One region of the Metabacillus sp. GQ13 genome, then DNA from elsewhere that is predicted to be linked to it. Evidence: a T-box and tRNA genes for the amino acid it is inferred to sense, from the RefSeq annotation. Region 1 holds a T-box; the other holds one or more tRNA genes.

The links. The T-box of region 1 lies ahead of AC6CHR_RS04630 (valine--tRNA ligase). A T-box ahead of a tRNA ligase gene usually reads a tRNA of that ligase, here a tRNA-Val.
Region 2: it encodes a tRNA-Val, which carries the amino acid that the T-box ahead of AC6CHR_RS04630 (valine--tRNA ligase) is inferred to sense. The anticodon was not compared.

What each region holds. Positions count from the first base shown of each region.
Region 1 is NZ_JCAXET010000003.1:139,426-155,084, reverse strand. Features, by position in the region: gene hemA (glutamyl-tRNA reductase) at 1-353, shown strand, start outside; gene AC6CHR_RS04670 (cytochrome C assembly family protein) at 373-1,203, shown strand; gene hemC (hydroxymethylbilane synthase) at 1,218-2,150, shown strand; gene AC6CHR_RS04660 (uroporphyrinogen-III synthase) at 2,150-2,938, shown strand; gene hemB (porphobilinogen synthase) at 2,952-3,947, shown strand; gene hemL (glutamate-1-semialdehyde 2,1-aminomutase) at 3,987-5,273, shown strand; gene spoVID (stage VI sporulation protein D) at 5,625-6,899, shown strand; gene ysxE (spore coat protein YsxE) at 7,014-8,045, shown strand; gene AC6CHR_RS04635 (YszA family small membrane protein) at 8,230-8,421, opposite strand; T-box leader at 8,727-9,075, shown strand; gene AC6CHR_RS04630 (valine--tRNA ligase) at 9,147-11,795, shown strand; gene AC6CHR_RS04625 (bifunctional folylpolyglutamate synthase/dihydrofolate synthase) at 11,861-13,165, shown strand; gene AC6CHR_RS04620 (sensor domain-containing diguanylate cyclase) at 13,253-14,956, shown strand; gene AC6CHR_RS04615 (prepilin-type N-terminal cleavage/methylation domain-containing protein) at 15,076-15,456, shown strand; gene AC6CHR_RS04610 (prepilin peptidase) at 15,446-15,659, shown strand, end outside.
Region 2 is NZ_JCAXET010000020.1:74,038-89,696, forward strand. Features, by position in the region: gene AC6CHR_RS21215 (metallophosphoesterase) at 32-1,084, shown strand; gene AC6CHR_RS21220 (GNAT family N-acetyltransferase) at 1,465-1,857, opposite strand; partial or broken gene AC6CHR_RS21225 (TnsA endonuclease N-terminal domain-containing protein) at 1,920-2,408, opposite strand; gene glmS (glutamine--fructose-6-phosphate transaminase (isomerizing)) at 3,250-5,055, opposite strand; gene glmM (phosphoglucosamine mutase) at 5,494-6,840, opposite strand; gene AC6CHR_RS21240 (CdaR family protein) at 6,868-8,112, opposite strand; gene cdaA (diadenylate cyclase CdaA) at 8,105-8,926, opposite strand; gene AC6CHR_RS21250 (zf-HC2 domain-containing protein) at 9,177-9,785, opposite strand; gene sigW (RNA polymerase sigma factor SigW) at 9,800-10,363, opposite strand; gene rocF (arginase) at 10,793-11,689, opposite strand; tRNA gene AC6CHR_RS21265 (tRNA-Ala) at 12,014-12,089, opposite strand; tRNA gene AC6CHR_RS21270 (tRNA-Gly) at 12,113-12,184, opposite strand; tRNA gene AC6CHR_RS21275 (tRNA-Lys) at 12,192-12,264, opposite strand; tRNA gene AC6CHR_RS21280 (tRNA-Gln) at 12,304-12,378, opposite strand; tRNA gene AC6CHR_RS21285 (tRNA-Tyr) at 12,559-12,642, opposite strand; tRNA gene AC6CHR_RS21290 (tRNA-Thr) at 12,658-12,730, opposite strand; tRNA gene AC6CHR_RS21295 (tRNA-Val) at 12,762-12,837, opposite strand; tRNA gene AC6CHR_RS21300 (tRNA-Glu) at 12,842-12,916, opposite strand; tRNA gene AC6CHR_RS21305 (tRNA-Thr) at 12,944-13,016, opposite strand; gene AC6CHR_RS21310 (DEAD/DEAH box helicase) at 13,697-15,659, opposite strand, start outside.

The DNA.
Region 1 (15,659 bases):
GGGTTAACACGCTAGGGGTTGTACCAGTAATCTCAGCACTTCGTCAAAAGGCATTAACTGTTCAAGCTGAAACTATGCAAAGTATTGAACGGAAGATGCCGAATTTAACAGATCGAGAGAAAAAAGTGCTAAACAAGCATACGAAAAGCATCATAAATCAGTTGCTTAAAGATCCGATTGTAAAAGTGAAGGAACTGTCAGCTGAACCAAATGCTCAAGAATCTTTAGAATTGTTCAAGAAAATATTTAATATTGAAGAAGCTGTGGACGATCAAGTGATTAATGAGAGAGCGGGGCAGCAATCACTTCCGACAGAACATATTGCGGAACAACGTGTTTCACTTCAATCGTAAGTGAGAGGAACTTTTCTATATGGACATGAGTTTAACAAGAATTAATGAATTAACGATTATCCTTTATGCTTTATGTGTCCTTTTATATTTCATAGATTTTCTTAATCATAACCGGAAGGCGAAACAAGCTGCCTTCTGGTTACTTTCTATTGTTTGGCTTTTGCAAACAATTTTTTTATTTGCACGTATGTTTGAAATGGGAAGGTTCCCTGTATTAAATGTATTTGAAGGTTTATATTTCTATACATGGGTATTGGTTACTTTATCAGTTGTTTTAAATAAACTTTTAAAAGCTGAGTTCATTATCTTTTTCACAAATGTGATTGGTTTTATCATGATGGCACTACATACGTTTGCGCCTGCGCAATACCAGTCTGCAGCTGTATCGAGTCAATTAGTTTCGGAATTGTTATTGATTCATATAACGATGGCAATACTTTCATATGGTGCCTTCTCGCTTTCTTTTGTATTTTCAATTCTCTATTTACTACAATATAATTTGTTGAAAAAAAAGAAGTGGGGAAAACGTCTTCTACGTCTAGAAGATCTATCGAAACTTGAACATATGTCGTATGTGTTAAATGTCATTGGTGTGCCTATGCTGTTATTAAGTCTCATTCTCGGGAGTATTTGGGCCTATATAAAAGTTGATAAATTTTATTGGTTAGATGCAAAAGTAATAGGGTCAGTGTTAGTTATGATCACATATAGTTTTTATTTATATACAAGGCTTGTTAGAGAATTACAAGGGAAATCAGTGGCATTATTAAATATTGCGTCTTTCCTTGTATTGTTAATCAACTTTTTCTTGTTTGGAAGTTTATCTAGATTTCATTTTTGGGATTCATAAAAAAGGAGAATATTATGCGGAAAATTATTGTAGGTTCAAGACGAAGTAAGCTGGCACTCACGCAGACAAATTGGGTCATTGATCAATTAAAAGGTTTTGGATTACCGTATGAATTTGAAGTCAAAGAAATTGTTACGAAAGGTGATCGTATCTTAGATGTAACTTTATCCAAGGTAGGTGGAAAAGGATTATTTGTTAAGGAAATAGAACAGGCGATGATCGATGGTGAAATAGATATGGCTGTACATAGTATGAAGGATATGCCAGGAGTGCTTCCAGAAGGCCTTACAATTGGTTGTGTTCCGAAACGTGAGGATTTTCGAGATGTATTAATATCAAAGGACCATAAAAAGCTAGCTGAGCTCCCAAAAGGGTCAATTATTGGAACTAGCAGCCTTAGAAGAAGTGCACAGCTATTAATTGAAAGACCAGACATAGAAATCAAATGGATCAGAGGTAATATCGATTCACGACTTGAAAAACTTAAGACAGAAGACTACGATGCGATTATTTTAGCAGCTGCAGGCTTATCGAGGATGGGATGGAGTAAGGAAGTTGTTACTGAATTCCTAGAACCAGAAGTGTGTTTACCAGCGGTTGGCCAAGGAGCATTAGCAATTGAATGTCGCGAAAATGATCAGGAGTTACTCGATTTATTAGCCAAGTTTACAGATGAAACAACTTATTTGGCTATTGAAGCAGAGAGGACCTTCCTAACGAAAATGGAGGGTGGCTGCCAAGTTCCTATTGCAGGTTTTGCAACAGTTAATGAACAGAAAGAGATTACATTTACAGGTTTAATTGCTTCTCCAGATGGTAAAGAAGTGTATAAACAACAATTACATGGGACAGATCCAAAACAATTAGGTGAAGGTGTTTCAGCTACACTAACTGAGCAAGGAGCAAAAGCATTAATAGACCGAGTGAAAGCAGAGCTTGATAAATAATGGCTAAAGTAAATAGTCCTTTACAAGGAAAGCGAATTTTAATAACACGGGCTAAACCGCAAGTAAGGGCGTTTATTGACCAAATTGAAGCAGCTGGTGGAGTAGCGTTGACTGCTCCTCTTATAGAAATAAAAGCAAATGATAGCAACGAACAGGAAATAAAAAGGACACTTGAAAGCCTTAATGAATATGACTGTATTGTATTTACTAGTACTAATGGTGTCTCATTTTTTAAAGACTATTTAGACAAATGGAATATCCTATATTCCAATTTAAACCATTTAGTGGCAGCATCCGTTGGTCGAAAGACTAGTAAACAAATGGAAGCGCTAGGACTATCTGTTTCAGTCATTCCTGAGGAGTATATCGCTGAAAAGTTAGCAGAAAGTATAACTGATAATCTTCCAATCAACTCACGTATATTAGTGGTACGTGGTAACCTTGCAAGGCCCAAACTGGTAGCAAGTTTAAAACAAAATGGTTTTCATATAAAAGACCTCGTTGTATATGAAACGATACATAATATGAAAGAGACTGAAAAGCTAAGGAACTATGTGATAAATGAGGAAGTTGACTATATCACGTTCACAAGCTCTTCAACTGTTGATAGCTTTATGAGTGTATTAAAGCAGGACGAGTTGCATACCCAGTTAAAAGATGTTTCTTTTATTTGTATTGGTCCCATCACAAACAATACATTGTTGGAGTATGGCTACAAGGGAATTATGCCTGCTACTTATACAATTGAAGATATGGTAAATCTAATGGTTAATCTTGAACAGAAATAAGGAGGATTTTGTAATGGATATCCAATTTGCAAGACATCGTCGCTTACGAAGTAGCGCGAATATGAGAGAGATGTTACGTGAAAATCATCTTAGAGTAGAAGATTTTATTTATCCGATATTTGTCGTTGAAGGAGAAAAGAAAAGAAATGAAGTCTCTTCAATGCCAGGAGTTTATCAGTTATCATTAGATTTATTAAATGAAGAAATAGATGAGGTGGTATCTCTAGGGATCAAATCTATCATCTTATTTGGGGTTCCAGACGAGAATCATAAAGACGAAGTAGGAACACAGGCTTATCATGATCACGGGATCGTTCAACTAGCTACAAGACAAGTGAAAAAGGTGTATCCAGACTTACTTGTTGTTGCAGATACCTGCCTTTGTGAATTTACAGATCATGGACATTGTGGAATTATTGAAAATGGTAAAGTATTAAATGATCAATCTCTTGAATTATTAGCGCAAACTGCTGTAAGTCAAGTAAAAGCTGGAGCTGATATTATCGCCCCTTCAAATATGATGGATGGCTTTGTTGCTGCTATTCGACATGGCTTGGACGAAGCAGGCTTTGAAAATATTCCTATTATGTCGTATGCAGTTAAATACTCAAGTGCTTTTTATGGACCATTCCGTGATGCTGCACAGAGCACACCACAATTTGGAGATCGTAAAACCTATCAAATGGATCCAGCTAACCGTGAGGAAGCATTAAGAGAAGCACAATCGGATATTGAAGAAGGAGCTGACTTCTTAATTGTGAAGCCAGCCCTATCATATTTAGATATCATTCGTGATGTGAAAAATAACTTCAATGTTCCGGTTGTTGCTTACAATGTTAGTGGTGAATATGCGATGGTTAAAGCAGCTGCTCAAAATGGTTGGGTCGACGAAAAAGCAATTGTTATGGAAATGTTAGTTGGAATGAAGCGTGCTGGAGTCGACTTAATTATTACGTACTTTGCAAAAGATGTTGCTCGCTGGTTACATGAAGAAAACACGAATAAATAAACCTTTTGTTCAGTACATGTTTTAGAAAGGGGCAAACAAATGAGAAGCTATGTTAAAAGTGAAGAAGCATTTCAAAAAGCATTACAGTTAATGCCTGGAGGAGTTAATAGTCCTGTCCGTGCCTTTAAGTCTGTTGGTATGAAACCAATTTTTATGGATCACGGAAAGGGATCAAAGATAGTCGATATTGATGGCAATGAATATATTGATTATGTGTTATCCTGGGGGCCGCTTATTCATGGACATTCACATGATACAGTTGTAGAGGCTATTAAAAAGGTTGTTGAATCTGGAACAAGTTTTGGAGCACCTACCTTAATTGAAAATGAGTTGGCTAGTCTAGTAATTGAGCGTGTCCCATCAATTGAAGTTGTTCGAATGGTTAGTTCAGGTACAGAAGCAACAATGAGTGCATTACGTTTAGCTCGAGGCTATACAGGTCGCGATAAAATCATTAAATTTGAAGGTTGCTACCATGGACATGGAGATTCTTTATTAATAAAGGCAGGTTCTGGTGTTGCGACATTAGGTTTACCTGATAGTCCTGGAGTTCCCGAAGGTGTTGCTAAAAATACGATTACTGTTCCATATAATGATCTCGACAGCATTCGAGTTGCTTTCGAACAATATGGTAAGGATATTGCAGGTGTTATTGTTGAACCAGTTGCCGGTAATATGGGAGTAGTTCCACCACAGCCAGGATTTTTAGAGGGCTTACGTGAAGTAACAAAACAATACGGAACACTTCTTATTTTTGATGAAGTTATGACAGGCTTCCGTGTTGACTATGGTTGTGCTCAAGACTACTTTGGTGTAACACCAGACCTAACATGCTTAGGAAAGGTGATTGGCGGTGGTTTACCTGTAGGGGCCTATGGTGGTAAGGCAGAAATTATGCAACAAATTGCACCAAGCGGACCAATTTATCAGGCGGGTACTTTATCGGGAAATCCCCTTGCAATGACAGCTGGTTATGAAACATTAAAGCTTTTAACTAGAGAGTCATATAATGACTTTAAGCGTAAGGCAGATCGATTAGAGATAGGTTTGTCACAGGCTGCAAATGAATACGAGATTCCTCATACGATTAACCGTGCGGGGTCAATGATTGGATTCTTTTTTACCAATGGACCAGTTACAAATTATGATCAAGCAAAAACAGCTAATTTAGATTATTTTGCTCGTTACTATAGAAGTATGGCAAACGAAGGTGTTTTCCTACCACCTTCACAATTTGAAGGCATGTTTCTTTCAACAGTGCATTCTGAAACAGATATTGATCATACAATTGAAGCTGCTAGAAAGTCATTTTCGAAGTTAAAATAAACAAACAAGCGCAAGGCATCCGCTTATCGCCGAAAAGCAAAAAACGAGCTGACAGGAAGGTGCTCTTTAACCTTCTTGACGGATTGGCTTTTGCCTCAAGTAGAACGCCTCTGGAGCAAGACACTAAGACTTAGTACAAAGTTACATAGATATCCTGATAGTACAAAAAAAGCCTAACATAAAATATGTTAGGCTTTTTTTTGGAAATAGATGATTTAAATCTAATTAAAACCTCTTTCCTTGATTAATCTTTTAAAAAAAGTTGTTAATTGATCATATATTACTCCCTTCTAACATACATCTGTAATGTCATAGTAATTTTGTTAGGCTATTTGAGGGGAGGAATTATTTTTGTCACAGGAACAACAACAACTACGTTTTTCTGTAGAAGAGTCGGTATGGTTTCAAAGGGGACAGGAAGTAGCTGAGCTTATTTCAATTGCTCTAGATCCTGATATCTCCATTCATGAGCATGACCAGTACATTTCAATTCGCGGAGCACTTCAACTTACGGGTGAATACAAAATAGATAAAGACGCAAATGTCGAAGAAAGATATGAATATGCAAATGTGCGGTATATTAACGAGGTTAGTACAAGTGAAGATGGTGTTAGTATTCTCCATCATCGTTTTCCAGTAGATATAACGATTCCGAATAATCGAATTGAAAACTTAGAGGAAGTATATGTGTCAATCGAATCATTTGATTATGAACTTCCTGAATTAAAATGTTTAAAATTAGTTGCTGATTTATCTATTAGCGGTATTTCCAATGAAGAAGTCCAAATCCCACAACGTGATAATGAGGCAGAGGAAGAAGTAGTTGAAGAACTTGAACCACTTTATCGAACTTCACAGCAAGATCCGATTGAAAATGAAAGTGAACTTTTTACTGACATCCAGCCGCATCAAGTACAACCATTCTCTTCATTTTATGATGGTTACGACAGAGTAGAAACTAGTGAGGAAAGATTAGAAGGAAATGAAATTGAAAATATCCCTGAGAAGGAAATAGAGAATGAAGTTAAAACTGCAGTTGAAATACCTTCACCTAATGTAGAGATTGCGGAGGAAGTTGCTACCGAAACTGAAATAGAAGAGGAACGAATACAAGTTGAAGAGGTAAGAAAAGAAGAAATTAACGATGCATCAGAGGATACCATTTTAGAAGAGGTAAATAATGAGGTTATTGATTCTAATGAATTAGAAGACAAAGGATCTGAAAATGAAAAAGCATATGACCCATTTATAGTTGAAGTACGGAAAGAACAAGAACTAGATAATGCACTAGAAAAAACGAGGGAAGTTCAATACTCTTTCTTCTCCAAAACAGAGGAAAATGAAGATAATGAGGATCCTGTAAAGGTAGAGAAAGTAGAAAATGAAAGAGAAGAAAGCGATCCAAAGGATTCACATTACCTTACTAGCCTTTTTGCACGAGATGATGACGAGGATTTTACTAGACTGAAAATGTGTATTGTTCAACAAGGAGATACTGCCGAAAAAATCTGCGAACGATATGATATTACCGTTCAACAACTATTGCGCGTAAATGAATTTAGGGCAGATCAAGATGTATTTGAAGGGCAAATTCTGTATATTCCTGCTTATTCAACAAGCAAGTAATTTGACGATTTAATGACAGCGGAGGGTCCTTTCCTTCAGCTGTTTTTTTAAGGGTATTTTCTAATTGTTGTTATTTAAAAAATGTCTTACCAAAGATACGAGGTGTTTCTTAAATTGGCGATACAGGTGGAGGATATAAAACCTTTATTAAAGCATTATGATATTATTCCAGAGTACACAGAAGCAATAAGTCGAAAGGCAATTAAAGTCCGAGCAGATACTGGTACCTATGTTGTAAAAAGGCTCCCAACCTCTTATAATCCTGGCTTTGCTGATTTCTTAACGATGATTAATCAGCTGCGTTTTTCAAGTTATGTACCAATCCTTAAAAACAGATATCAACAATATTTTTCACAACATAACCGTGATTTTTATTATGTGATGCCTTGGTTACCAAATGAAACAAACGAAGAGCTGGATGAACGTCACCAATATTTATTCAAAGAAATAGCAAAATTGCATAGTCGTACGGAAAAAGAAATTAAAATAACTGGCAATGAAGCAATGAATCATTATGAAGTATTATCAAAACGTTGGGAAGAGACAAAGCTGATGTATGAAACCTTTGTAGATCATTGTGAACAGAAACTATATTTATCTCCTTTTGAATTACAAGCTGTTACTTATTATATTGAGGTGAGTCGTGCTATTGATTTCTCCATTAAGAAACTGAAGGAATGGTCTGAGGCAATGGAGGAGAAAGAGAATACGAGAATTGTTTTAAATCATGGGAAAGTTTCTGCCTATCATTTTTTATATGATGAAAAAGGAACGGGCTACCTAACCAATTTTGAACAAGCTAAATATGCTGCACCAATAGATGATTTCCTGATCTTCATGAATCGATTAGCCCAAACATACCCAACACAGTTTAGTGACTGTGTAAACTGGTTTTATACGTATCAAAGTGGATATCCGTATACGAAAGAAGAGATGCTTTTATTTATCAGCTATTTAGCCTATCCTCAACGAATTTGTCGAATTATTAGAAGCTATGTAGAAAGTAAAAACAAACAGACTGAGCTTGAAAGAAATAACCAACTAATAAAGGCTTATTGGCATTTTAAAAACGTTGAATATATGGTTTTGAAGGTATCAGAAATTGAGGAAAAAAAGAAGGCTCAATCTGAATCACCATCAGAATAAGTTATTTGTTGATATGTTAGACCACGTTTCTTTAAGAGTATAACATTTTTCTACTAAGTTTTAGTGTCAAGCTCCAGACGCCATCGGCTCGAGGCATAAGCCAATCCGTCAAGAAGGTTAAAGATCACCCTTCCAGCCGGCTCGTCTTATGCTTTTCACCGATAGTCGGGCGTCTTGCGCTTTTCTAAATCATATCGTACCGAAAAGCAATTGCTAATAGAATTAACAATGCTAACAATAAAACGTCAAAGGATGTTGGAAAGAAAACTGTTCGAATCCCCTGAAAGATTGTTAAAGGGACAATGATTTGAATTCCTACCTCACGAATTTGCCTTACCCAGGGCGGAAGTGTATAAGGATTAAACCGTTTCTTCATGGTACAACCCCTCCTTATTTTTCATTATTTTAGTCACTCATTTTTTAAACCAAATGATCAATCGTTATGTGCAACAACTTTTTATAAATAGCTCCAATCTTTTTAAGCTAAGTAAAAATAAAATATGAGTAACGCTTTGACATTTAAAAAATCTTATTGATCGATCCATTTCATTAGATATATGAGGTAAGATAAGGTATGCAAAACAATCATGATGGGTGCCAGTATGAAAAAATAGAAAAATGGCGAAAATAATGGCGAAAAAGAGTTTTTTTTAGTAATATAAAAGAGATTAATTACATAACAGATAAACGTTGAATGGGAAGAGTACTTTGTTATCTCTTTACAGAGAGAGAAGTCAATAGCTGTAAGACTTCTTAAGTAGATACATTGGAAGGTCGCCCAGGAGTTGCTTCTTTGAAGTATAGTAGGAGAAGCCGGTGCAAACCGTTATTAATTCTTGAGTGCATAGGCAAGAGGGAGTGAGTTTCATCCCTGAAGTCAGTTCTTGGTATGTTAAATAGTCAGAGTAGCGTTTCCGTTAAATGGGAGTTATACGTGGCTATTTAGATGATGTAGCAAGAGTTGTTTGACTTTTTATTTGTCTATGAAAAAAGGTGGTACCGCGAAAATTATTCTCCTTTCGTCCTTTTAGTGGATGAGAGGAGTTTTTATTTTGAAGAAGAAAAGTGTCAGTTTGCATTTATCTTAAGGAGGAAGCAAGTATGAGCAATCAAGAGAACCAACATGAATTACCGACTAAGTATGATCCCAAGTCCATTGAAGAAAATCGTTATTCTTTTTGGGTAGACGGGAAATATTTTGAGGCAACAGGTGATGAAACAAAAAAGCCATATACAATGGTTATCCCCCCTCCAAACGTAACAGGTAAGCTTCATCTAGGTCATGCTTGGGATACAACATTACAAGACATTGTTACACGTATGAAAAGAATGCAAGGCTACGATGTCCTATGGCTTCCAGGAATGGATCATGCAGGAATCGCTACTCAAGCAAAAGTAGAAGCAAAGCTACGTGAAGAGGGTAAATCTCGCTATGATTTAGGGCGTGAAATATTTGTTGAAGAAACTTGGAAGTGGAAGGAAGAATATGCTAGCCATATTCGAGAACAATGGTCCAAGGTTGGTCTCGGTTTAGATTATTCAAGGGAGCGATTTACGCTTGATGATGGATTATCTAAGGCAGTCCGTGAAGTATTTGTGACGCTTTACAAGAAGGATCTTATATACCGTGGAGAATATATTATAAATTGGGATCCACAAACGAAAACAGCACTCTCGGATATTGAGGTTATCTATAAAGATGTTCAAGGTGCTTTCTACCATATGAGTTATCCGTTGGCAGACGGTTCTGGCTCAATAGAAATTGCGACAACACGTCCTGAGACAATGCTAGGTGATACAGCGGTAGCCGTACACCCTGAGGATGAAAGGTACAAACATTTAATTGGTAAAAATGTAGTGTTGCCAATAGTTGGTCGAGAAATACCAATCGTTGGTGATGATTATGTTGAGATGGAATTTGGTTCAGGAGCAGTAAAAATTACACCTGCCCACGACCCAAATGACTTTGAAATTGGTAACCGACATAACCTAGAGCGAATTCTAGTTATGAATGAAGATGGCACAATGAATGAAAAGGCTGGCATCTATAATGGACTAGATCGTTTTGACTGCCGAAAGAAAATTGTTAAGGATCTCCAAGAACAAGGCACTTTGTTCAAAATTGAAGAGCATTTACATTCTGTTGGACATAGTGAGCGAAGTGGTGCAGTTGTTGAGCCTTATCTTTCAACACAATGGTTTGTTAAAATGCAGCCGTTAGCAGATGAAGCAATCAAGCTTCAACAAGACGAAGAGAAAGTAAATTTTGTTCCCGATCGTTTTGAGAAAACATATCTTCGCTGGATGGAAAATATTCGCGATTGGTGTATTTCTCGTCAACTTTGGTGGGGACACCGAATCCCAGCTTGGTATCATAAAGAAACTGGAGAGGTATATGTAAATCAAGAACCTCCAGCAGATAGTGAAAATTGGGAACAGGATAACGATGTTCTTGATACATGGTTTAGCTCAGCGTTGTGGCCGTTTTCGACAATGGGGTGGCCAGATAAGGAATCAGCTGATTTCAAGCGGTACTACCCAACGGATGTATTAGTAACTGGGTATGATATCATTTTCTTTTGGGTTTCTAGAATGATTTTCCAAGGCCTTGAATTCACGGAGGAACGACCATTTAAAGATGTATTAATTCATGGGTTAGTACGTGATGAGCAAGGCCGTAAAATGAGTAAGTCGTTAGGCAATGGTGTAGATCCAATGGAAGTCATTGATCAATATGGAGCAGATTCATTGCGATTCTTCTTGTCAACAGGTAGCTCTCCAGGTCAAGATTTACGATTTAGCTATGAAAAGGTAGAATCAACATGGAACTTCGCAAACAAAATTTGGAATGCTTCTCGTTTTGCATTAATGAATATGGATGGATTGACATTCGATGAAATTGATTTAACTGGTGAAAAGTCGGTAGCGGATAAATGGATTTTAACACGTTTAAATGAAACGATTGAACAGGTAACAAAACTTGCAGATAAATATGAGTTTGGTGAGATTGGGAGATTACTTTACAACTTCATATGGGACGATTTTTGTGATTGGTATATTGAAATGGCGAAACTTCCTTTATACGGTGAAGATGAGGCAGCCAAAAAGACAACTCGTTCAATTCTCGCCTATGTACTTGATAACACGATGAGATTACTACATCCATTTATGCCGTTTATCACAGAAGAAATTTGGCAATCACTACCACATCAAGGAGAGTCAATAACTGTAGCAGCATGGCCAACAGTTAATAAAGAATTTACAGATAGTAAAGCAGCTGCTGACATGAAATTGTTAGTTGAAGTCATTCGGGCTGTACGGAATATACGTGCTGAAGTAAATACGCCTATGAGCAAACAAATTCACATGCAAATAAAGGCAAAAGACCAAGAAATTCTCCAGCAGCTCGATACGAATCGTGCATATATAGAACGATTTTGTAACACAAGCACATTAACAATTGCTACAGATCTTGCGTCTCAAGAGAAATCAATGACGGCTGTTGTAACTGGAGCCGAAATCATCTTACCACTTGACGGCTTAATAAATATTGAAGAAGAAATCAAACGCCTTGAAAAAGAACGTGAAAAGCTTGACAAAGAAGTAGAACGTGTACAAAAGAAATTAGGGAATGAAGGCTTCTTGAAGAAGGCGCCTGAAAAGGTAATTGAAGAAGAGAAGGCAAAAGAGAACGACTATCGTGAAAAACGAGACATTGTATTGGCAAGAATTACAGAACTAAGAGGATAATTGATTTAGCTCGGGTGGTGCGTTAAGACATCCGAGCTTTTTCACTATTTTTGAGGAGGGTACTAATGTTTACTGATTATAGCGAAGCTCTAGAGTGGATACATGGCCGTTTGAAATTCGGAGTAAAACCAGGCTTAAAAAGAATGGAATGGCTCCTAGAGAAATTAGATCATCCAGAAAAGGAGATACCCATCATTCATGTAGCAGGAACAAATGGGAAGGGCTCGACGATTTCATATTTACTACATATGTTAACGGAAGCGGGGTATAAGATAGGTAGTTTTACATCTCCTTATATCGAAACATTTAATGAACGAATTAGTGTAAATGGTCAACCAATCACCGATCAAGAAATGCTTAGGCTTGCAAACGACGTAAAACCATTGGTAGAAAATATTGAAGTAACAGAACTAGGTGGGCCGACAGAGTTTGAGATTATTACGACAATGATGTACCTATATTTCGGGAAATATAATAAACCCGATTACTTATTACTAGAAACAGGTTTAGGTGGCCGATTAGATTCTACCAATATAATCGAGCCTGTATTATCAATTATTACGAATGTGGGCTATGATCATATGAATATTCTTGGTTCAACTATTGCTGAAATTGCCTATGAAAAGGCAGGAATTATCAAAAATGGTGTACCAACGATAACGGCAGTGGAAAATGATCAAGCACTTCATGTTATAGCTAAGATAGCAGAAATTAGAGAAGCTAACTTATTGGTTTTAGGTAAGGATTTCACTATTACTAACGAAAAATTGCATGAATATGGAGAAGTTTTTTCGATTCAAACTCCATACAAATTATATAAAGATATTCAATTAACAATGAGAGGCGAACATCAAACGAAAAATGCAGCTTTATCGATAATAGCAATTGATTACTTAGTGATGTATAAAAACCTAAAAATTGAAGAGGATCAGATTAGAAGTGGATTAAGAAAAGCGTTATGGAAAGGGAGATTTGAGCAAGTTCATGAAAATCCAGAGGTAATTATTGATGGAGCTCATAATATTGAAGGTGTTGAAAGTTTAATTGAAACGGTTAAAAGACATTATCCCAATAAAAAAATCCATTTTTTAGTAAGTGTGTTAAAAGATAAAGACTATGAAGAGATGATTAATCGTCTATCACTTATTGCAACGTCGATGCATTTTACCTCCTTTGACTTTCCTAGAGCAGCTAATGCAATTGACTTATATTCTGTATGTAAATCTGAAGAAAAATCGTATAGCGAGGATTGGAGATTAACATTGGCTGAAGTTCTTATCAAGTATAAAGATAAGAAGGAAGATGTTGTCGTTATCCTTGGATCACTATACTTTATTGCGCATATTCGTGATTTTTTCAAGAATAGGTAAAAAGTAGTGAAATATTATGACAATAGTTTGAAAATTTGCTAAGATAGTAATTATGTATCATGCAGAAAGAAATAGGGAGGGAACTCATTGGACAAAAAAGTAAAAATAATAATTTGGATTTGTTGGTTTATACTTAGTCCAATTTTCTTAATGATTGCTTACCATATTTCCTCACCTATAAATTTCTCAAGTGATCTAACTGCGTTTCTTATTTTAATGTGTCTGGTCTCTTTTTGGCCGATTATCATAAATGGTACACCTATTTTTTATGTGCAGGGTGTTTCATTAGTTGTCTTTCTTTATTACGGTTTATTCGTGGAAATACTCCTTACACAAATATCTGTTATTGTTTTATTACTCAAGGTGCGGATAAGCTCCAAGGAACATTATCGATATCCATTAAATGCTTTAATGTTTTATCTCATCTCAATGGGGGGCGCTAGTGTCTATTATTTGTTAGGTGGAACTAATGGCCGATTAACATTAAATGAGCATTTGTTACCTATTATGGCTTATGGGTTTACAGTATTTGTCATAAATCAACTTTTATTAAGTACGCTAAAAACAATCATAAATAAAGTGAAATTCAAAGTGCATAGTAGTAACTTTTTATGGGAATTTTACACTTCCCTACTTGTTTTTCCCTTTGCAATTATCTTATATTTCCTCTACCTAGACATTGGTATGAAGGCAATATTTTTTGTAGGAACACCTTTACTAGGATTATCTGTGATTCTATCACTCTATTATAAAAGTCAAAGGACCAATCACTATTTACAACAAGCAAGTGAAATTGGGCACCAATTAACTGAAAACTTACAAATAAATGAAGTATTGGACATATATATGGAAAAGGTAACAAAAATGTTCCCAATAGAAGTTGCTTATATTATAGATGTGGAAGATGACCAACTAAGAGTTATAAGAAAGTACAAGGATGGAAAAATCCAAATAGATAACCCTGGAGAAAAAAGATTTACGGATAAGGGGATTTCTGGATATGTTTATACACGAAGAGAGAGTGTTTTGTTTCTTGATAGGAAACAGTGGAATGGTATTAAACATTCACAACTACCTAAATCAGTTGAAAGTGTTATTGGGGTTCCAGTCATGAGAAATCAAGCTCTAGTTGGAATTGTGATTCTAGCTTCGAATAAAAAACGTGCCTTCGATCGTGCACAACTAATGATTATCGACTTATTATCTACATATCTAGGAGTAGCCGTTGAAAATGCGAAAAACTATCAAATAACAAAAAAACATAGTGAGCATTGTCCACTTACAGGCTTATATAATTATCGGTATATTGAACAAAAACTAGACAGGGAGTTCCAACTTCTTCAACAAAATGAACGGAATGGATTATCGCTGCTTTTATTAGATATCGATTATTTTAAAACTGTAAATGACACATATGGTCATCATTCTGGCAATGAAGTGTTGTGCCAATTTTCACAACGACTATTATCATTTGTAGGAAAGCGAGGTACTGTCGCAAGATATGGTGGGGAAGAGTTTGTTATATTATTACCGAACTTAAAGAAACAAGCTTCGATAGAATTCGCTGAAGAAATTCGTCAAAAAATTTCCGAGAAACCATTCGAAATTGAGCATTCATTACAATCAAATAACATAAACACGTCAACTATCTTTCTAACCGTCAGTATCGGGGTCTCCTCAGCTTCAGAAGATTGTGCTGATCCAATTACACTCATTCGCTTAGCAGACAGAGCAATGTATATTGGCGCTAAGAAAGCTGGTCGCAATAAGGTAGCTGGTTATGTTGGTTAGAGTCTTTGTTATGGACGAGAAATAAAAATTATTTCCCGTGGAATAAATTTTTTGGCTTTTAATAATACTTGTTCCAAAAACTAGGACTAAACAATCATACATAAAAAGGAGATGTAAAATTGAAGAAAAAAACCTTAAAAAACCAGCGTGGATTAACGTTGGTTGAATTACTTGCAGTTATTGTTAATTTAGGGATTATTGCGGCGATTTCTATACCATCCATTGTTGATGTTATAGAAAATACTAAAGCTGAAATTTCAGAAGTAGTACAAATTCTTGATGTTGCTAAAATAGCTAGAACTGAAAATCCTAATACAGCTAGTGTTGATCCAACTTCTTTGGCTCCTTTTATAGAATATGTTAAAGGTGATCGTTTTGATGTTACCAATACAGAAAGCGTATTTACCATATCTGAACATGAGGTTGTTTGGGTAGCAGATACTGGAGATGCTATAAGTGTTAGTGAAAATGATTTAATTGATTATATCGATGGAAATTAATCAAATAATTTTGTTTATTTACGGGCTTATCCTAGGCTCCTTCTACAACGTAGTCGGCCTTAGAGTTCCAAAAAATCAATCAATGATGACACCACGGTCTTCTTGCCCTAGGTGTCATCATATACTAACAGCAGTGGAGTTGATCCCTGTAGTTTCTTTTCTATTACAGAAGGGTAAATGTAAAAGATGTAGTATGAAAATAT
Region 2 (15,659 bases), on a different contig from region 1:
AAGCAATGATAAATTGAGAGGAGAATTATCCATGAAAACCAAACTAAGAAAACGAAACCTGGCACAAAAACTGGTGTTTACGGGTGCCAGTGTCGCATTGGGGCTATCTTTATTCACGAGCACGTCTGCCTCTGCAGAAAAAAACGAACGCAAACATCAAAAGCCATCTTTTGAATTCGGCCTCATTTCCGATATTCAATATTGTGATTGTGATACAAATGGGGTTCGCTTTTACCGCAATTCCATCAGCAAACTGCAGGATGCAACGGCGGAACTGAATAAACACGACCTGGAGTTCACCATTCAGACGGGTGATTTAATTGACAGGAACAGGGAGAGTTTCGACACTATTCTTCCATATTTCAATCAGATAAATAGCAAAAAATATCATATGTTAGGGAACCATGACTACGACTACCCGAATAGTTCATCCGACCAGACGGTAGACATTCTGGGCATGAAGAATCAATATTATGACTTCGCGGAAGATGGATGGCGTTTCATCGTCTTGGATACAAACGATATGAGCCTGTATGCCAACGAACCGGGAACTCCGAAATACCAGCAATCCGAACAGTTTTTTAACCAACTGAAGGCAACCGGGGCAAACAACGCCCAGACCTGGAACGGTGGAGTCGGTCCGGAACAAATGAAATGGTTACATAACGTGCTTCAAAAATCAAAGAAAAAGGGTGAAAAAGTGGTTGTGCTTGGCCATCATCCGGTATATCCTGCGAATGAGCACAACGCATGGAATGATGCTGACATCATGCTGGAGCTTGAGTCTGCGGGCAACGTAGTAGCTTACTTTAATGGTCATAACCATGCCGGTAATTACGGGGAGAAACACGGAATCAAATATGTGAATTTCCATGGTATGCTGGATACTGCCGACAGCAGTGCGTTCGCTGTCATCCAGGCTTTCAAAGATCGCCTTGAGGTTGATGGTTTCGGCCGACAGCCAGACCTCACCATCCATGTGGAGAATCACAAGGAAGACGATGATGACCAACATGATGACGAAAATGACAATCAGAACAATGACCGGGATGATCACCAAACGAAAACAATCAGAAATAGATAACATATTTTTAAAGATGGAAACAAATCTAAGAGTCGAGTTGCTAGACCCTTAGGTTTGTTTTATCTTAACAATTTTTAAACAGAAGTCCCTCCGAACTGTTCCAACACACACTAGTCAGAATGGTTATATGCGTCCTAAGCATTCTTTTTATACTAACTTGCCACTATAGACAGCCATGTAGCAATGCAGCCTACAAAAAATGAAAATGTCTAGAAACTGGAAATATCGATTACCAGCTTCCAGTCTCGCCCTTCTTAGCTAAACACAGTCGCAAGGTAACTTCATCCATTACAAATTTCATTGAGGCAGACGACGTGTGACTCTTTTTTCGCCAAACAACCAATACATTATCATCCCAGTTCTTTTTTGTATTTCCTTGTTCAACTAACCTGCACACGTTCAATAAGGTCATTGTTTTTTATACTTCCTAGAAATCTCTCGACACCTGGATACTTTTCACCAAGGCATGTTATTTTAAAACCATATTTTCGATAAAAAACAACGGCTTCTTTATTCTTTTCAGCAATAATCAATGGATATTTATCAGAAATATATTTAACCATTTTACTACCAATACCTTTTCCTCTTTTGACTGGAGATACTGCAATATGTTTAATTCCGCACCTATTTAAACTAATAATTTCAATACCTATACAACCAACAATTTCCCCTTTAGACTCATACCTATATAATTTTCGGTTTAGTGAATTCAAATATATTTCGTATTGGCGTTTATATCTTCCGAAATTATGGAAATAGTTACTGCGCAGTATTTAGTCATATATGAAGAAGAGACGATTACTTAATAAGTAATCGTCTCCGTAATTTTTCAATTATTCCTCGCCATTTCTTTGGGAATTTCTAGCTCTGTTACTATGCCCCAATCAATTTGTCTTCGTTCCCAATAAACTCTCTCGATTTCAAACTTCTCAAGAACTCGCTCTTTTAAAAGCTCGTCCTTCATTTTTATTGTCCGAGCAAGTTCTACTAACCCTTCACCCTTATCTACTGTTAATAAAAAATCCGTTGACATTACAACTGGCTCATTCGTTTTTGAGTCTGTAGGATGTTTAATACCTAACTCATCTGCAATGACAATCGTTTCTTCCAACGGTAATAAAGGATATTCTTCTCGAATATCAACAACGAAATCTGAATACTCAGTTAAATAAAAGTGGTTTCGTTCCAAATCGGATAAAAATTCATGCTGCCTATTTGTTTTAATACCTTTTAAACGAGTGGATCTTCCTAACGAAGAGATATCTTGAATATTTAACCATGGCTTATAATCAGCTCCAATTCCAGAGCCACGACCTTCTTTAATCCACTTTTCGACTTTAGATGTTCTAGTTCTTTAAGACATAAAAAACACCCCTTTAGATCACTATAATCCAAAGGGGTAAAACGGTTCAACTTTTTTACAACCGGTATAACTTTATTCAAAACGATACATCTTTTTTATAAACGGTACGACTTTATTTCAATCCTACAAACTGTCCTTTTGTAATTAAGTTGGTATCTCCCCATTTCTTCTCTTCAATTCCCCTCAATCCCTTCTCCCGCCTGCCTCCACGCTCTTTCTCACCCATAAACCTTACCTCTTTTCTGTAATTCAAGTTCTTCCATAAAAAACACCCTTTCGGGCAAAAACCGTACCGAAATTGGAATAGAAAGGAAGGTGAAAATGTAATTAAGTTCTTCCGTAGTAGGAGTACGGATTAAGGTTAAAAAGACGGTTGATCATTCTTTTTTGCAGGCTTTTCTTCACGCCTTTTTTCTTACTTGTTTATAACCTGTTGATATCTAACATTTCTTCGCTCTTCCCCATGCTTTTCCACTAACCTTATCCCTAATCTGTGTATATTCTATTGATATAGCAGTATTCCCTTCTCTTTTCCTTTCACTTTATTCACAACTTATCCCCTATTTGTTCAAACCTTTCTATCACGATTTTTCACCCTTTTCATCACACAAAAAAAGAACCGAGATAACGTACCAACGGTACGTTTCCCGATCCTTCTAAAATAAGCATACAAAATGTTGTAATTGCTCCCACTTTCTCTCCTGTTCAGATACCAACTTAATTACAGCAGGTACGAACTTGAATTACATAGGGAAGAACTTGGTTGCGAAGAGACACAAACATAACAATCTACTATTTCCTCTTACTCAACAGTCACACTCTTAGCCAGGTTACGTGGTTTATCAACGTCACAACCACGGTGAAGTGCGGCATAGTATGAGATTAGTTGCAATGGAACAACTGCTGCTAGTGGTGAAAGTTGCTCGTGGACACTTGGAAGAACAAAACGATCATCATCTTCTTCTAAGCCCTTCATTGAAATAATACATGGGTTCGCTCCACGTGCTACTACCTCTTTTACATTACCACGAATGCTTAGGTTTACATGCTCTTGAGTAGCTAATGCAATAATCGGTGTACCATTTTCGATTAGAGCGATTGTACCGTGCTTAAGCTCTCCTCCAGCAAATCCCTCCGCTTGAATATAAGAGATTTCTTTCAGTTTTAAAGATCCTTCAAGGCCTACATAATAGTCTACAGAACGACCAATGAAGAATGCGTTTCGTGTTGTTGAGAGATATTCACGTGCGATAGCTTCCATTTCTTCTTTTTGATCACAAAGAACTTCCATTGCATTTGCAATAATCCCCAGTTCTTTCGTTAAATCAAACTCTAAAGAATGCCCTTTTCCATTTGCTGCAACAGCTGCAAGAATAGATAGTACCGCTAATTGCGCTGTATATGCCTTTGTAGAGGCTACCGCAATTTCGGGACCAGCGTGTAATAAAAGCGTATAATCTGCTTCACGAGATAGTGTAGATCCTTGAACATTTGTAACTGTTAGTGCTTTATGACCTTGCTCTTTAATTTGAACAAGTACTGAACGACTATCCGCTGTTTCACCACTTTGTGAGATAAAGATAAAGAGTGGTTTAGCTGATAGCAACGGCATATTGTAAGAAAATTCACTTGCAATGTGCACTTCAGCTGGGATCTTAGCCCAACTTTCAATGAACTGTTTACCAACAAGACCCGCATGGTAACTAGTTCCTGCTGCGATGATGTAGATGCGATCAGCTGCATTCACAGCATCAATGATATTCTGCTCAACTGATAAACCACCGTTTTCATTACGGTATTTACTTACAATTTTTCTCATAACTAAAGGCTGCTCATCAATTTCTTTCAACATGTAGTGAGGATATGTGCCCTTTTCAATATCACTAGCATCAAGCTCAGCTTTATAAGGTGCACGTTCAATAACGTTTCCTTGTAGATCTTTAATTGTTACCGTTTCACGTTCAACAAAGACCATTTCTTTGTCCATAATCTCTACGTATTGGTCAGTTACTTGTAACATAGCCATTGCATCTGAAGCAATAACGTTAAAGCTACCATCACCTAAACCAATTAGAAGTGGACTTTTGTTCTTTGCAACATAAATCATATTAGGATTTTGCTCATCTAAAAGCGCGATAGCATATGAGCCTTTTAAGACTGATAACGTTTGACGGAACGCTTCCTCAACCTCTAATCCCTTTTTTACAAATTGTTCAATCACTTGAACAATTACTTCTGTATCTGTATCACTTATTAATTGAACATCTTGAAGATATTCTTTTTTTAACATCACATAATTTTCAATAACACCATTGTGCACAAGGGTAAATCTACTTGTTGTGCTTTGATGTGGGTGTGCATTTAATTGGCTAGGAACACCATGTGTCGCCCATCTTGTATGTCCAATACCAGTTGATGCTTCAACCTTTGTATCAACAATTTGGCGAAGGTCCGCTATTCGGCCTTTTTCCTTAAAAATATGAACACCTTCAACATTCATTGCTGCGATCCCAGCAGAGTCATATCCACGGTATTCCAATTTTTCTAACCCTTTTAATAAAATTTCTTTAGAGTCTTGTTGTCCAATAAATCCTACGATTCCGCACATTATAAGTTTCCTCCCATAGTGTGAACTTTGGGACAGGAAGTCTTTTCGGAGACATTCTCTGTCCCCTCACACATGTTTATATTTTGGAAGGCTACGTTTTTCCCTTTGTACAAAAAGTTACCTCTTTGCTTTTAAGGAAAAACTTTCGGTTGTAACCAATCAACCGGGAGGCATCCGCCGAAACTTCGATAACCTCCATCCTCGTCAACTAAGTTATCTTCGTCCACTTAGTTCAGGCGCTTTAATTTATATGAACCTACTTTGATGCTCCCTTCTATTTTTTGTAGAAACACAAATTTAATAATACCTCATACTAAAATAATTCGTCAATCACTTTTTTCCAATCACTAACAATTCATAATGAATTGCTTACGATATTATATGTTATAAAATGCATGGTGCTATTAAAAGAAGCGAGGAATCCCCGCCTCTCAATACTTATTCCATACCCATTTCTTGTTTAACTACTCCTACAATTCGCTCAACAAAAACACGACATTGTTCTTCTGTTGGAGCTTCTGCCATAACTCGAACTAATGGCTCAGTACCCGAAGGTCGAACTAGAATACGTCCGTTACCGTCCATTTCCTGCTCAACTTCTTGAATGATTTGCTTTACCTTTTCATTATCAGTAACATGGTATTTATCGGTCACTTTCACATTGATAAGTAATTGTGGAAATTTCTTCATTTCATTCGCTAGCTCAGATAATGGTTTACCCGTACTCTTCATTATGTTCACAAGTTGTAAACCTGTTAACAATCCATCACCTGTCGTGTTGTAATCCAGAAAAATAATATGACCTGATTGTTCTCCACCGAGGTTATAGTCATTTCTTCGCATTTCTTCTACGACATAACGGTCACCGACAGCAGTAGGGATACTATTAATTTCATGTTCTTCCAGTCCTTTGTAAAAGCCAAGATTACTCATAATTGTGGAAACAACTGTATCCTTTTTCAATCGACCTTCACTCTTTAGGAATTTAGCACATATATACATGATTTGATCGCCATCAACAATCTCACCATTTTCATCAACTGCAATAAGACGATCGCCATCCCCATCAAAAGCTAAACCGATGTCAGCCTTTTTCTCCTTTAGGAACGCTGACATTGCTTCAGGATGTGTTGAACCCACCCCATCATTGATATTTAGTCCGTTTGGAGATGTACCCATTGTTGAAACATCTGCATCCAGGTCTGCAAACAAATGTGTTGCAAGTGAAGAGGTTGCCCCATGTGCACAATCCAATGCTACGTGAATCCCCGTAAAGTCTTCATCAACTGTTTGTTTCAGAAATTGAAGATACTTTTGTCCGCCTTCGAAGTAGTCATTAACTTGTCCTAGCTGTTCTCCAACTGGTCTAGGTAGTGTATCTTCTTCACGATCCATTAATTCCTCAATTTCAAGCTCCTGCTCATCAGATAATTTATAACCGTCTGGACCAAAGTATTTGATACCATTGTCTTGGACTGGATTATGTGAAGCTGATATCATAACGCCTGCTTGTGCACCTAATACTTTTGTTAAATATGCTACACCTGGAGTTGAGATAACACCTAAGCGCATAACTTCCGCTCCTATTGATAGGAGTCCTGCAACAAGTGCACCTTCAAGCATATGACCTGATATACGAGTATCCCGACCAATAATCACCTTAGGTCTATCTGTATCCTTTGTTAATACATACCCACCGAATCGACCTATTTTAAAAGCCAACTCAGGCGTTAATTCACTATTGGCAATTCCTCGTACTCCGTCTGTACCAAAATACTTTCCCATTGGTATCGCTCCTTTATCTATTCTGCCTTATGAGGCTGAAGAAATTTTCACTTTTACCTTTTCCTGTTGTAAGGACCATGTAATATTCTGAGGTCCATTTACTTGAACATCTACTTCATGTTCTCCATCACTTAGGTCTGATAAATTTACATATAATTCTATTTCAGATGCTTTTATATCCTTTATGACACTTGATACGCCTAAGATCTTCACATCAAGCACACCAGATTCAGGGTCAATAAATTCGAGCTGTTTATTCTCTGATAGCCCGACTGCCTTAATTTCCTGATCATTAAACGACTTTTCCTCTTGTTCATCTACATCTATATTGAGTTTAATCTTTTCTGGACTTAATTTATTTATCCCTTCTGGTACAGGAATATCGACCTCTAATACGGTATCCTTCTTAATTTTGCTTAAATCCACGATTACTCCGTCAATAAATTCGAGCTGCTCCAAAACGTCCAATGGGCCAAATACAGTTATATCCTTTGGATCAGGTTCAATGCTTGAGATACTTAAACCTTTCTCCAACTCTCCCTCTCGGATAATTTTAAAAGGCAAAATCTTACTTGGACTTTTAATTGGTACAGTGACATCGACAACCGATGGTTCTACTTCAACCGGTAGGATGTTTCCTTCATCATCATATATAGTTATCGTCGATTCCTTATTTACCGTTTCTTTTGCATTGTCAAGATTAATTGTTGCTTTTACACTTGCGATTCGATCAATTATTTCCTTTGATGCTGTTACATGAATACTGTTCGGATTCACAATTGGTTGATCTGGTGTATAACCTTCCTCAAGCTTATCTTCATTTAGAAAATCGACCTCCACTGGAAAGTCCTTAGCTTCCTTCTTCTCAATAGTCACCGGAATGGTAACTGGTGTTATACTAGCTTTAAGGTCATTTGCCAAGTTTTTATACTTAAGTTTAACTCTATGCGTCCCAATTGATAAGTTTGTAAGATCCACATAAACTTCAAAGTCTTTTAACTGTCTAGCCTTTTTTAAAGAACTAGTTACACCCTCCAAATTGACATTTACTGTTTCAGGAACACCTGTTACAACGAGGTTTTCTTGATCAAAATATGTAACCACTGGCACATCCGTGACAATTGCCTCGTCTGAAGCAGTTGACGTACCGAACAGAGGTTTTGGCTGATTGGTTGGAGTGCTTGAATCAATATTAACTGAAACATACAGCATCAACGCTAAAAATAAGGCAATAATTCTCATTACCCAACGATTTTCTATCAACTTATCCATTTTTCTTTCCCCTCCATTGCCAACGGTTTGAGGAAACAGCTTTAGTTGTTGCATTTAATTCCTTTTGAAGAATCTCTCTTAAATCATCTGACGATAAATCCCGATGTAGTTCGCTATTTCTAGCAACCGCGATACTGCCTGTCTCTTCAGATACAACAATTGTTAGACTATCAGTCACTTCACTTACCCCTATTGCAGCTCGATGTCTTGTACCAAGTTCTTTTGATATAAAGGGACTTTCTGATAACGGTAAATAGCAAGCGGCAGCTGCTACTTGATTCTTTTGTAGAATCACTGCCCCGTCATGAAGTGGGGTGTTAGGAATAAAGATGTTTATTAATAATTCAGAGGAAATCCTAGACTGTAGTTGTATCCCCGTTTCTATGTAATCACTCATTCCTGTTTCTTTTTCAATAGACATTAAAGCACCAATACGACGCTTCGCCATATACTCAGTAGCCTTAATAATAGCCTCAATAGTAATCTCGGAATTCTCTTCTCCAAGTGCACCACCTCGAGAAAACAAATGACCTCTACCTAGCTGTTCTAATGCTCTGCGCAGCTCTGGTTGGAAAATGATAATTATCGCGAGAAATCCCCATGTTAAGGCTTGGTCCATTAACCACTGCAATGTGCTTAATCCTAAATAATAACTCAACATTCGGACTACAATTATCACGGTAATTCCTTTTAATAGCTGTACAGCTTTGGTTCCCCTAGCGACCATAATCAATTTATAGATGACATACCACACAAGGAGAATATCAACAGCTATGCCGAGGTAATGCAATATTGGTATATCCTCATATCCCATTCTCTCGTCCTCCATGAGTTAAACTCTTTTATAGATAGAAAAGTGCAAGGATTTCGCCCTTGACCTAGTCACGCACGTGGATTTAGCTACACTTTACTACACTTATATTCCTTAAATAAGGGTTATTTATTAACTATCCTATTATATCCTTTCTAAATCGAAAAGTAAAAAGGCCATCACTACGATGACCTCTTGTTTATAGAAGGCAGTATGACGCATTTTCTATAAAAGTAGCTTTTTTGTCTATGTGTTAGCGGAGGAACCCTACTACATCCTGTGAGAGGGACTTTATGTGGAACCAGAGCCACTCAAACATCTCATCTACTACCTCAATCTCACCAGTAACATGCCCTGCTGATGCTAAGTAAGCACCATTGATAACTGTTACATCACCTTCAATTGTACCTTCAATCTTTAACGATCCATTTTTAACTGTTACATCACCTTTCACCACTTCACCCTCCGGAACGGTAACCTTACTGTTCTCTACAACTAAATTGGACTGTTTTGAGACACTAAAGTGTTGATCCTCATTCCACGCAGAAAATAGGCTCCCTGTCATAAGGATAACAAACAAAGATGCCGCTACAAGCATAGGATGGCCTTTTAGCCAACGATTCCATGAGACAGTTCGCTTTTCCTTTGGAAGACTATTCATAACAGCTTGGGTGAAATCCTTAGGTGCTTCAATATGTGATGTACTTTGAACAAATGCAACAGCTTTTTCGAGCTCATGAAACCGTTTGGAACACTCCTCACAAGTTTGAAGATGTATTTTAACCCTTTTCTCTTCATCACTAGATAATTCATGATCCATATATTTATGCAAAAGCTGAATAACTTCAGAAGAACAGCTCATATTTTCTCACCTCATCATAAATGCCTTAATTGCTTTCTAAGGGCTTCTCTTCCTCTGTGAATACGAGTTTTAACTGTACCAATTGGGATTTCGAGAATCTCACTTATTTCGATTAATGATAGCTCATCAATATACTTTAAGACAATAACCGTTCGATACTTATCTGGAAGCTTCAAAATTTCTTTTTGTATAGTATGTTGAAGTTCCATTGTTTCAATCTCATCTTCAGGTAATGCAGCATCTGCAGCAACTTTGGAGTACATAGTTAAACCTTCTGTTCCAGCAACCTCTGCATCAAGGTAATAATCAGGCTTTTTTTTACGTATTCGATCAATCGATAAGTTCGTTGCAATTCGGTATAACCAAGTCGAAAACTTTTTATTCATGTCAAAAGTGTGAATATTAACATATGCTCGAATAAAAGCCTCTTGAGCTATATCCTCTGCCTCATGGGTGTTTCCTAGCATTCGATAACATAATTGATATATTTTATCTTTATATAATTCAACTATATCAGCAAATGCATTTTGATCGCCTTTCATTACTTGCTTTATCCGCATCTTTACTATCGTTTCCATTTACCATACCTCCGCACTCTGCGGGTCTCTTTATATACGTATAAGGGTTTCATTTAGTTTCATTTTTTTTAATTAAATTTTTATTACCGTTCTTTATCTAGTTTGATTTACCTTGTCTACATTAAATGGAGGATGAATACAGCTAGTTATGTTTGTTAAAAACATTTTAACAAATTTTGGGGAACTTTAGGGGAAAAGTTTACAACTATTTAAAACTTCAGAATTAAAACGAGAAATAAAGGGCTTTTATTAGCCCTTTAAGGCTGATTTCGCTCTTCGAGTACATCTATATGCATTTAGCTTGTCTACATACTCTTTTCGTTAAATGATTCAGCCACTCCTTTTAGAATAGCTCCTAATTTCAAATAAAAGATTAAAGGGCGATATTACCTTGTAATATCGAACAAACTTTTAGAAAAAAATTCTTTATTAAAGAAGCTTATCACCAAATAATGAACTCATTAATGCAACTGCAACTGCTGCTGTTTTATTCTTATCATCTAAGATGGGGTTAACCTCAACAAATTCTGCGGAGGTAATTATTTTGGATTCTGCAAGCATTTCCATAGCTAAATGACTTTCCCGATAGCTTATTCCTCCAATAACTGGAGTCCCTACCCCTGGAGCATCTTGTGGATCTAATCCATCTAGATCTAAAGATAGATGAACACCATCCGTTTTCTCCCTTAAATAGTCTATTGTCTCTTCCATGACCCTAGTCATACTAAGTCGGTCAATTTCATGCATTGTATATACCTTTATGCCCTTTTCCTTAATTAGTTTCTTCTCCCCATCATCAAGGGAGCGTGCTCCAATAATGACGATATTCTCAGGTTTAACCTTAGGAGAAAACCCTTCAATTTCGACTAAATCCTTATGACCGATTCCGATACTTATGGCTAATGGCATTCCATGGATATTTCCACTAGGAGAAGTCTCCAAATTATTAAGGTCACCATGTGCATCATACCAAATGACTCCTAAATTGTTATAGTGTTTGGATACACCAGCTAGTGTGCCGATCGCAATACTATGATCACCTCCAAGGACTAACGGAAATGACCCGGACTCAATAATCTTATCTACAACAGAGGATAATTTTTGATTGGACTTCAGAACCGCTTTTAAATACCTTAACCCATCACTTGATGTCTCCATTGCAGGGCGGCCGATTTCAATATCACCACGGTCTTCAATTTTAATATTCAATGCTTCGAGCTCTTCGATTACTCCAGCATACCTTATTGCACTAGGTCCCATATCAACACCACGGCGCGTCTGTCCAAGATCCATAGGCATACCAATTATTGATATGTTCCTTCTCATTGAATATTAACCTCCTTCTTATCTTTCCTAATGTAAAGGATGACTCAAAGAGGTAGAAATATGTATTTACATTTAAAGTTTTTTTATTTCAAAGGAGATTTCATTCAGTATATTCTGGATCATAGTTACTAGTTCAAAATACCGAAAAATCAACGTGTGACTGAATGTTTAACTAAGAAGCTTTGCTTATGTCTAGATAAATAGAATCTCACAACAGTACACTTTTGTAACCTAATGTAGACTCACTATCTTATTTCTAGATTTTATATATTTTGAAACTATAAAAAAACATAGACAGTAGTCTATGTTTGTATGTATATAGATTGGTGGAGCCTAGCGGGATCGAACCGCTGACCTCCTGCGTGCAAGGCAGGCGCTCTCCCAGCTGAGCTAAGGCCCCAAGGACATTTTTACTTTTTCAAGAGCGGAAGACGGGATTCGAACCCGCGACCCCCACCTTGGCAAGGTGATGTTCTACCACTGAACTACTTCCGCAAAAAGGTGAGCCATGAAGGATTCGAACCTTCGACCCTCTGATTAAAAGTCAGATGCTCTACCAACTGAGCTAATGGCTCATTCATCATTCTAAAAAATGAGAATAAATAAAATAAAAATGGCTGGGCTAGCTGGATTTGAACCAGCGCATGACGGAGTCAAAGTCCGTTGCCTTACCGCTTGGCTATAGCCCAATAAAAATGTTTAAATAAATTGAGATTATAAGTGACTGATTGCATTTCACCTTTTATGTAAGCTTATTATTAGCAAGCTTTTAAAACTTATTCAAATAACTCTCTAAACATAATCAAAGATAAACAATTTGAGAAATGGATACCATTTTTCATCGTTTATCATAATTGTTTTTATGTAAATGGTGGAGGGGGGCAGATTCGAACTGCCGAACCCAAAGGAGCGGATTTACAGTCCGCCGCGTTTAGCCACTTCGCTACCCCTCCATATATGTGAAACAGTGCCGGCAAGAGGACTTGAACCCCCAACCTACTGATTACAAGTCAGTTGCTCTACCAGTTGAGCTACACCGGCAAAATCTAGGTGTAATGTTTAGCAATAAAAATGGTGGAGGATGACGGGATCGAACCGCCGACCCTCTGCTTGTAAGGCAGATGCTCTCCCAGCTGAGCTAATCCTCCAATATGGTGACCCGTACGGGAATCGAACCCGTGATACCGCCGTGAAAGGGCGGTGTCTTAACCGCTTGACCAACGGGCCATTTAAGTATTTTTTTCTCTTTGTCTAAGCTTCCAACCGGGCTCGAACCGGTGACCTCTTCCTTACCATGGAAGTACTCTACCTACTGAGCTATGGAAGCAAGATTTGAAGCCTTCAGCTTTACAAAACCACTTTCCTTGTGAAGCGAACAAGATTTATTATAAAGGGGTCTCAAAGTATTTGCAAGGGGTTTTTAAAAGTTTTTTTAAAAAAGTTTTTATTCGTGTGTAAAACTTTGTAACTCAAGCAATTTACCAGCATATTTTTTTAGAATTGAGCTTTTCGAGGAGCATTTTTAAGCAAAATTAATGAGCTGTTTAAATAATTAATCTTCATTATTAGAGAACAAAATAGGGTTTATCTCTGGCTCGTCAGACTCTATCCATTCCTTAATTCGAGAATAACTCTTTGGTTGCTTGTTTTCATTAACTGAAAGCATTACATTAAGACCTTCAATTTTAACATTAAAGTAATTATGTCCTTCCCTCTTGGAGTGCCAAACTCGAATAAGTGAAACAGTGCTCTTGCTAATTTCCCCCACCTCCTTGGTCATTTATGATGAGTATAACATCTTTTAAGGTGGTTAAAGTTTAAAAGACAGCTTAGTTGAGGTTTTTCTGTGAAGCAATTAATTGACCAGTTACCCAACTCAGAAAAGATAAATGCAACAGAGAGCTTCTCAGCAACATCCATTTGAGTCAGCCAGCTCATTTTTCCCATCTTAAAAGAAGAGAGCCAATGAATGACTCTCAACCAATTCTTAATATATCCTTGTGAGGTTTACAAAACGTCTTCTAACAATTGCCATTCATCACTTGAAATATCGTCATTATATGTATTTATACAAATGAACAATTCATTATTACTTTTGTCTTTTCTTACAAACCCACCCTTTAAGTTATGCTTATTCAAATAACTTTTTAAAACTTCAAACTTTTTAGGAGAAAACTTATCTATATCCTCACTTTCTCCACTTCTATTAAATCCACCTTTAGTCTCAATTATCCATATTTCTCCGTCTTTTGAAACAATATAATCTGGATAGAATGACCTTTGTTTTCCCGAATTATCTTGGTAGACAATAGATAAATATTCATTTCCTTTATCCCCGTTTTTATAAATCCAATCAATGTCATCAGACTCATTGCAATACTTCTCAAAAGATTTCTCTGAATCTGAACGAACCTCAGCTGAAGAAAGATACCCCTTATACACATTACTTTCATATTCCCTTTGGACTTTGTTTTTTGAATCATAAGTGAATAAAACTTCTTGTGGAATTCGAAATTCTTTCTCTGATATCACTGGTAAAGCAAATGAAGTTTGAAATATAGGACTCGACATAGCCAAACGAAAGTCTACTTTTAATTTTTCGAAATTGTTAATCACAAAAGCATAGACTTCTCTCGTATCTAAACGTAAAATCTTATTTTCAAAGCGAACATTGTTATCAAATAAACGACGAATAATTGTATTCATTTGTTCATAAGGTAAACTCAATTTTACACCCAATGTACTTACACGATTGTGATATTCACGTCCATGTTTGTGTGTGTTTAATGGTTCAATCATATCTACGCTTCCGAGATTTTTAAATTCTTGAAGGGTTAAAGTATGTATTTGACCTGTAAAAGTATTCTTAATAATCATTTCAGAGAAGATATAACCCTTTGTCTGCATACGGGTCTTGTTTTCTACTGTTTTTGTAGACGTTCCATATTCTTTCTGGTAATAAAGTAACATTGTTTTCAATGATTGAGTTGCGTCCTTAGATATTCCAATTACAGATTTTTGCTCACTGGTTAAAGTGATTTCCCTATGTTCTTTTTTCAAGAATAATTTTATAGCGTCTAACGCACCTTTTCTAAAATGTAATCTAACACCTTCTGTAAATTTTTCGTCGAAGGTATATAAATAACAAGAATCTAGTAAGTCGTTTTCATAGTGCTTTAATTCTGGCATTCGTCTAATTCTACCAATAGTCTGGATTTCAAATGTTTCACTTGTGTTTTCTCGAAGTTTTACTAGAATATGTGCTCGTGGACAATCCCAGCCAGTTGCGATTGCTTGTTTTATAATTACAACAATGGGTTTTGCGTCCATTTCTTCGATTTCTTCAAGGTTTTGTTTTTGCTTACTCAACCAAACTGCTAATAAACCATTTTCATAGGTAACATCTTTGGTTGCTAAATAACGCTCAACCTCATCTTGCATGACTTCACTATTGTTAGGGAGTTGTACAACGATTAAAGGGTTGACTATTGATTTTCTTTCTTCAAAAGCTAACTTTAATTCATGATGTTTATCTAAAGCTTTATCAAGAAGGAAACTCACTTGGCTCTCTACCTCAACTGAATGACCAAAGTCCTCATTAATTACTAACATTTTTTTTATAAGACCCTCTGCAATTACGTCCTCATCTTTTACTTCAATAAGTGTAGCGATTGAATAATCTTTTGGAGTTGCTGAAGTTCTTATAATCTTTTTTGGATTAAAGAGGGTTATTATATCATCCGCTCTCAATGTATCATTTTGGTGAGACTCGTCCACAATTATGATAAATTCAAGTTCATTATTATGAGCGTGTACAATATGCTCTTGAAAGTTAGCTTTTTCTCCTTCTTTCAATGCGTTATTACCTTTTTTGGTTAGCTTCTCCCAATTTATAAAACAGGAATCATTCTCCTTAAATCCGTCAGCCATAACGTCTGGCAAAAGTTTAGTTTGGCTGTTATGGATATAT